DNA from 2 places in the Nocardiopsis sp. EMB25 genome. Region 1 is predicted to be linked to the other one. Evidence: riboswitches for the same ligand, from Rfam matches in the RefSeq annotation. Region 1 holds a riboswitch; the other holds the start of a gene.
The links. Region 1 has a riboswitch for glycine ahead of gcvT (glycine cleavage system aminomethyltransferase GcvT). Riboswitches for the same ligand answer to the same signal wherever they lie in the genome.

Region 1 (3,875 bases):
GGACTGCCCGCGGGCACCGAGTTCCTCGACCCGATCACGCCCCAGTACATCGCCGACGCCGTGACCTGGGGCGCGATCGGCGCCCGCACGACCGAGAGCCAGGTGCACCGCCAGCTGAGCAGCGGGCTGAGCACCCCGGTCGGCTTCAAGAACGGCACCGACGGCGACGTTCAGGTCGCCGTGGACGCCGTCGGCGCGGCCGCGGCCTCGCACACGTTCTTCGGCGTCGACCCGACCGGCGCCGGATCGGTCGTGGTCACCGAAGGCAACCCCGACTGCCACGTCATCCTGCGCGGCGGACGGAGCGGCCCCAACTTCGACGCCGAGCCGGTCGAGGCCGCGCTCGACGTCATCGGCCGAGCGGGCCTGCCGCGCCGGCTGATGATCGACGCCAGCCATGCCAACAGCGGCAAGGACCACACCCGCCAGCCCGGTGTCTCCTCCGCCATCGCCGAGCAGGTCGCCGGGGGGCAGACCGGCATCATCGGCGTCATGCTGGAGAGCTTCATCGTGGAGGGCGCCCAGAAGCTGGGCGACCCGGCCGCGCTGACCTACGGCCAGTCGATCACCGACAAGTGCATGGGCTGGGAGACCACCGAGCACGTGCTCTCCGAGCTGGCCGAAGCCGTGCGCCAGCGCCGCAAGAACGCCGCCTGAGCCAGGTCGGACGCGGACGCCGCGAAGACACGGTGTGGGCCCGGCGCGCGCCGGGCCCACACCGTGTCACGAACACGCGGGGCGGCGACCCACCGCCGGACACATCAGGCGGCGGCCTCCGGCGGCAGCACACCGAGTTCGACCAGCAGCTCCCGACCGACCCGCTCACGCAGCTCCAGCTGTGACTCGTCCTCGATGTCCACCCGCAGGGCGAAGGTGTGCACATCGTCCCCGTACTCGACCCAGCCGACCCACCACCCCGGCGACGGGTCCACGGTCCCGCCCCATCCGGTCTTGGCGAAGAGGGCGTGGTCACCGACCTCGTCGACCATCGCGATCTCGCGGACGGCGCGCTGGTGCCGCTCCTCCACCGGCAGCTCAGCCCGGGCCAGGCTCGCCAGGAACACGGTCTGCTCCATGGGGGTGACCTCCAGCGGACCCTCCAACCAGAACCGGTCCACCGCGTCCGCGCCGCCGATCTCGCGATTGCCGTAGTCGAACCGGTCCACCCAGGCCGCCATCCGGTCACGACCGACCCTGCGCGCGATCTCCTGGTAGACGGGCACGTTGGACGCGGGCAGGGCGTCACGCATGCTCATGTCCCGCTCCCACTCCGGGACCGGCTGCGGCTCACCGCCGTAGGGGACGACCTCGTCAACGTCGGCAACCGCGCCCGCCTGCAACGCGATCACCGAGTTGACCAGCTTGAACGTGGACGCGGGCACACTGCGGCGGTGGGCCTCCTGCGGATCGACGACGATGGCCGACCGCTCACTCGTGTCATAGAGGACGAAGGTGCCCTCCACCCCCGCCTCGTCGAAGACCCGTTCCAGGTCCTCCCGCTCCACCGAGGGAACGTCGCCACCCGCCCGGTCGACGGGCCGCGCGTCGCCGCGGACGTGACCCGCGGTCTCCGGAACCACTGTGGAGCACGCCGCTCCCACCAGAACGGTCACCGCACCCGCCGCGACCGTCAGCACCACCCGACGGCCCGAAACCGCCGTCCGTCTCCCCCACCCGATGTCGGTACCCACTCGCGCCTCCCCACGCGTCGGTTCCCGTTCCACCGAACCCAAGCTAACGGCTGCGCCCCCGCGGTAGGGAGGTTTCGGCCGCGCGCCGTGTAAGACCTCGGCCACCCTTGGGAGCCGAGAGCGGCCACTGCTAGGCTGATCATGTTGCTGACCCCGTACGGGAGAGCGCCCGCGTAGCCAATGTGGGCCGCCGAAGGAGCAATCCCTCCCCGATGAAACCTCTCAGGCACAGTGGACCGTACGGGCGAGACCACTCTGGAAAGCAGGGACACGCGTCCCTCGCCGAAGGTGCAAGCCACGCCGAGCACGTGGTGAAGCTCTCAGGCACAGATGACAGAGGGGGAGGATGGCAACGCCACACACGACAGACGCCCATCCTCTCGGGAGTGCCCATGTCAGAGCCCGCGTCCGCGCCCCGCGCGACAGCGCTGCGCGAGATCCACGAACAATCCGGCGCGACCCTGGTCGACTTCGCCGGATGGCTCATGCCGCTGCGCTACGCCAGCGAGACCGCCGAGCACACGGCGGTCCGCGAGGCCGCCGGGCTCTTCGACCTCTCCCACATGGGTGAGATCCACCTGTCCGGGCCGCAAGCCGCCGAGGCCCTCGACCACGCCCTGGTCGGCCACCTGTCCAAGGTGAAGGTCGGCCGCGCCCGTTACACCATGATCACCGCCGCCGACGGCGGAGTCCTGGACGACCTCATCGTCTACCGCCTCGGCGAGGAGGAGTACCTCGTCGTGGCCAACGCGGCCAACGTGTCCGTGGTCGCCGAGGCCCTCACCGAACGGGCCAAGGCCTTCGACGTCGAGGTCACCGACCAGTCAGCCGAATACGCGCTGATCGCCGTCCAGGGCCCGCGCGCGGTGGACATCCTGGCCCCGCTCACCGACGCCGAGCTCGACGGGATCCGCTACTACGCGGGCTACGAGCACACCGTGGCCGGGGTCCCCGTGCTGCTCGCCCGTACCGGCTACACCGGCGAGGACGGGTTCGAGATCTTCATCCGCCCCGCCGACCGCGCCCCGCACGTGTGGAAGACCCTCATGGCGGCGGGCGCCGAGTACGGTCTGGTCCCCGCCGGACTCTCCGCTCGCGACACCCTGCGCATGGAAGCGGGGATGCCGCTGTACGGGCAGGAGCTCACCGCCGACCTCACCCCCTTCGACGCCGGTCTCGGCCGCGTGGTCAAGTTCGACAAGCCGGGTGACTTCGTCGGCCGCGCCGCCCTGGAGGAATCCGCGCGCACCGCGCGCGAACGCCGCCTCATCGGCCTCGCCTCCCGCGGCCGCCGCCCGCTGCGCAAGGGCCAGGACGTCCTGCGCGACGGCGCCGTCGTCGGCACCATCACCAGTGGCGCGCCCTCACCCACCCTGGGCCGCCCCATCGCCATGGCCTACGTGGACGGCGACCTCGACACCACGACCGGCGCGTTCACCGTGGACGTGCGCGGACGCGGTGAGGACGTCGACGTGGTCGAGCTGCCGTTCTACAAGCGGCAGTCGTGACAGCCCGGGCCCCACACCCCTGGGGCCCACCCACCCCCACGGCGGGATCCCCGACCCGGGGACCGGCACGTACGGGGTGTGACCAGGCGTAGGCCGGGCCGGGGCGCCGCACGCGCGCACGGCAGGATGAAGGTATATCTCCAAGGAGAGTCGAAGTGAGCGTTCCCACGGAGCTGGGTTACACCGACAAACACGAGTGGGTCCGGATCGAGGACGGTGTCGCCACCGTCGGGATCACGGAGTTCGCCGCCGAGTCGCTGGGCGACATCGTGTACGTCGAGCTCCCCGAGGCGGGCACCGAGGTGACCGCCGGGGAGACCTGCGGCGAGGTGGAGTCCACCAAGTCCGTCAGCGACATCTACTCGCCGGTGAACGGTGAGGTCGTCGAGGTCAACGAGGCCCTCGAAGACACACCGGAGACGGTCAACTCCAGCCCCTACGAGGAAGGGTGGCTGTTCCGGGCACGGGTCTCCGGGGAACCCTCCGACCTGCTCTCCGCCGAGGAGTACCAGGCTCTGACCAAGGATGAGGAGTAGGCCTCCGATGGCTACCGACAAGACCGTGCTCAACCAGAGCCTCAGTGAGCTGGACCCGGAGGTGTCGGCGGCGGTCGACGCCGAGCTGGCGCGCCAGCGCGAAACCCTGGAGATGATCGCTTCGGAGAACTTCGCTCCGC
Region 2 (3,875 bases), 970 kb from region 1:
CATGGGAGTCGCAGGTCACGACGGCCACACGCATCCCGGCCATGACGGCGCTGGCGGCGTTGGTGCCGTGTGCGGAGCTGGGGATGAGGCACACGTCGCGGTGGGCCTCGCCCCGGGAGCGGTGGTAGCCGCGGATCGCCAGCAGACCGGCGAGCTCACCCTGGGACCCGGCGTTGGGCTGGAGGGAGACCGCGTCGTAGCCGGTCACCTCGGCCAGCCAGGCCTCCAGGTCGCGGACCAGCGCCACACTGCCCGACGCCTGGTCCAGCGGCGCGAAGGGGTGTAGGCGCGCGAACTCGGGCCAGGTGACGGCCTCCATCTCGGCGGTGGCGTTGAGCTTCATGGTGCACGAGCCCAGCGGGATCATCGTGCGGTCCAGAGCCAGGTCGCGGTCGGACAGGCGGCGCATGTAGCGCAGCAGGGAGGTCTCGCTGCGGTGGGTGTTGAACACCTGGTGGGTGAGGTAGTCCACCCCCCGGCGCAGGTCGGAGGGCACCCGGTCGGCGCTCTCGTCGACGGCCAGCCCGGCGCGGGAGGAGCCGCGCTCGAACTCGCCGAAGGCTTCCAGCACCCTTTCCAGGTCGGCCGGGGTGGTGGTCTCGTCCACCGAGACGCCGACCGTGGTCTGGTCGACGGCCAGGAGGTTGTACCCGGCCGCCAGGGCGCGCTCGACGACGGCGGCGGAGCTGGGCACGCGCACGCGCAGGGTGTCGAAGAAGGCGCCGTGCACGACCTCGAAGCCGCGCTCGGTGAGGCCGTCGGCGAGCGCGGCGGCGCGGGTGTGCACCTGGCGGGCGATGGCGCGCAGACCGTCGGGCCCGTGGTAGACGGCGTACATCCCGGCCATGACGGCGAGCAGCACCTGGGCGGTGCAGATGTTGCTCGTGGCCTTCTCCCGCCGGATGTGCTGCTCGCGGGTCTGGAGTGCGAGTCGGTAGGCGGGGCGGCCCGACTCGTCCACCGAGACACCGACCAGGCGGCCGGGCAGCTGGCGGCGCAGCTTCTCACCGACCGCCATGTACCCGGCGTGCGGACCGCCGAAGCCGAGGGGGACGCCGAAGCGCTGGGTGGAACCCACCGCGATGTCGGCGCCCAGGTCACCGGGGCTGCGCAGCAGGGTGAGCGCGAGGATGTCGGCCGCAACGACCGCGAGCGCGCCCCGCTCGTGGGCGGCGGCGACGATCTCGCCCGGGTCGCGCACGACACCGCTGGCGGCCGGGTACTGCACCAGGACGCCGAAGGCGTCACCGTCGGGCAGGCCCCGGGACAGGTCGGCGACGACGACCTCGATGCCCAGGGGCTCGGCGCGGGTGCGCAGCACGTCGAGGGTCTGGGGGAAGACGTCGGAGTCGACGACGAAGACGTCCGCCTTGCTCTTGGAGGCGCGCCGGGCCAGCGTCATGGCCTCGGCGGCGGCCGTGGCCTCGTCCAGCAGGGAGGCGCCGGAGACGGGCAGGCCGGTCAGGTCGCAGACCATGGTCTGGAAGTTGAGCAGGGCCTCCAGGCGGCCCTGGGAGATCTCGGGCTGGTAGGGCGTGTAGGCCGTGTACCAGGCCGGGTTCTCCATGATGTTGCGCAGGATGACCGGCGGCGTGACGGTGTCGTAGTACCCCAGGCCGATCAGCGAGGTGCGCACCTGGTTGCGGTCGGCCAGGTCGCGCAGCTCGGCGAGGGCCTCGGCCTCACCGAGCGCCTCGGGCAGGTCGAGCGGCGCGCTGCGACCCGGACCGGTGAGGATGGACTCGGGGACGGCGGCGGCCATGAGCTCGGCGGTGGAGCCGTAGCCGACGGTCTTGAGCATCTCCGCGGTTTCGGCGGGGGTGGGCCCGATGTGGCGGTCGGCGAAGACCCGCGCGGGGGTGCCGGGCGTGTGCGGCGTCGGGTCTGGCGTGGACTGGTCAGGCACGGAGACCTCCTGATGACAGGGCCGAGCGGGTCGGCGCGTTCCTCACGGTCTCCCCCTCTGTCACCGGGCATGACGCGGCCCGGCTTCAGAGCGGCCTCCTCCACGCGGTCCGTGGTGCCTGAGAGGTTACTGGGGAGTATTGCCCCGTCGGCGCCCCTGTCGGGGTCTCTCCCGCGTGGTATTGACGGCCTGTTGACGCTGTGTGTGAATGTACGGACAGGGCGAATGTCGGTTTTCATCCCTGCTGTGACCAAACGGTACTCGATAGCCGCGCCGGGAGCCGAGCCAGGGTCTCGCGTGTCCGGCGGCCCCCACTGGACCCCCGGTCCACAGGCCCCTCAACCGCAGGTGTTCCCGACCGCCCGGCGAAGGCGAACACGGCCGGTTCGAACGGGAGCCACCGGTCGGTGAGTACGAGGGCGCCCCCGACCACGACGGACCGGCCGATCCCGTCGGCAGCCCCACGGCCCCTCCGCCCGGCTCGCGTTCCCCGTCGCGCAGCCCGTTCCGTGCCACGCGTCCCCCACGACCCGGATGCCTCGCCGCGGGTCCGACGTCCGTGGCGCGAGTCCGGTTCCGCCGCGGGGCCGCTCAGCCCGTGCGGCGCTCCCGGCGGCGGCGCGCCAGCTCATCCACCGGCTGCGGCGGGGCGGTGGGCAGGTCGGCGCGCTCCTCGGCCGGGACCACGCCCAGCGCCTCCTCCAGTTCGCGCCACACGTTGCCCAGGGCCAGTCCGAACATGCCCTGCCCGCGCTGCATGAGGTCGACGACCTCGTCGGGCGAGGTGCACTCGTAGACACTGACGCCGTCGCTCATCAGCGTGATGCTGGCCAGATCGGGGGCGGGCCTGCCACGCAGATGATCGACGGCGTTGCGAATCTGTTGGAGGGAGATCCCCGTGTCCAGAAGGCGCTTGGCGACCTTCAGCAACAGGATGTCGGGGAGGCTGTACAGGGGGGCGTTGTTGGCTCCGGCGCGCACACTCGGTTCGACCAGGCCGGTTCTGGCCCAGTAGTCGAGCTGACGGTAGGTGATCCCTGCGGCGGTACACGCCGCTGGGCCCCTGTACCCGACGTCCATCGGCAGCGCCACCACGTCCTCTTCGCACAGTAGGCCCTGCTGCCCCGCTAGCCGCAGCGCGGACCGCCTGTCATGGGTCTCCCGCTTGCCGCCCGCTACCGCCACGCCGACCTCCGGCTCCTCGTCCCACGGCGGTGTCGACAGGGGATGTCCACTCAGGGAAAGGGTGCGCCGCGGGTTCCACTGCACCGACCGTAGGACGACCGACCGACAGCGTCAACGAAGGCACGCGGCGCGTCGCCAAGTGCGCGCGTCGCGCGGGCCCCGGATCCGCACCGGGTCCGACCCGAGGGCGCCCCAAGGCCCCGGCCGTGGCCACCACAGTCCCCCTCCCCTGACCCGATAACCCAATCTATCAGTGACGACCGCGACGAACCCGCAGGTCACAGCCGTGTTTTCGCGTGGGCGTCCTACCCGGGCACACGTCAAGGACACGGCGGGGGCCACCCCGCCGCGCGACTCCCGGGAGACGCTACTCGGCGCGCCGGCCGAAATCCTCGGGCGAGATGTTGTCCAGGAACTCCCGGAACGCCTCGACCTGGTCCTCCTGCTCGTCGGGGATCGGCATCCCGGCCTCGTCGATCACGTCCTCGTGGGCGTAGATCGGCGTGCCGGTCCGCAGTGCGAGCGCGATCGAGTCGGAAGGCCGCGCGCTGACCTCCACACCGTTGCTGAACACCAGTTCGGCGTAGAAGATCCCGTCGCTCAGACCGGTGATGTTCACCGTCTGCAGCCCGGTGTCGAGTGCCTCCAGCACATCCCGGAACAGGTCGTGGGTCAGCGGCCGTGCGGGCGCCACCCCCTGCTGCGCGAGTGCGATCGCCGTGGCCTCCACCCCGCCGATCCAAATGGGGAGGTAGCGGTCTCCGTCGGATTCCTTGAGCAGGAC

Region 2: it holds a riboswitch for glycine, as region 1 does, so the genes downstream of both, gcvP (aminomethyl-transferring glycine dehydrogenase) here and gcvT (glycine cleavage system aminomethyltransferase GcvT) in region 1, are expected to answer to the same signal.

Annotation. Positions count from the first base shown of each region.
Region 1 is NZ_JAMTDN010000001.1:118,746-122,620, reverse strand. It holds gene KIK06_RS00600 (3-deoxy-7-phosphoheptulonate synthase) at 1-657, shown strand, start outside; gene blaOXA (class D beta-lactamase) at 762-1,691, opposite strand; glycine riboswitch at 1,840-1,940, shown strand; gene gcvT (glycine cleavage system aminomethyltransferase GcvT) at 2,084-3,199, shown strand; gene gcvH (glycine cleavage system protein GcvH) at 3,355-3,735, shown strand; gene glyA (serine hydroxymethyltransferase) at 3,743-3,875, shown strand, end outside.
Region 2 is NZ_JAMTDN010000001.1:1,086,655-1,090,529, reverse strand. It holds gene gcvP (aminomethyl-transferring glycine dehydrogenase) at 1-1,801, opposite strand, end outside; glycine riboswitch at 2,002-2,090, opposite strand; gene KIK06_RS04715 (MerR family transcriptional regulator) at 2,498-2,986, opposite strand; gene KIK06_RS04710 (bifunctional nuclease family protein) at 3,459-3,875, opposite strand, start outside.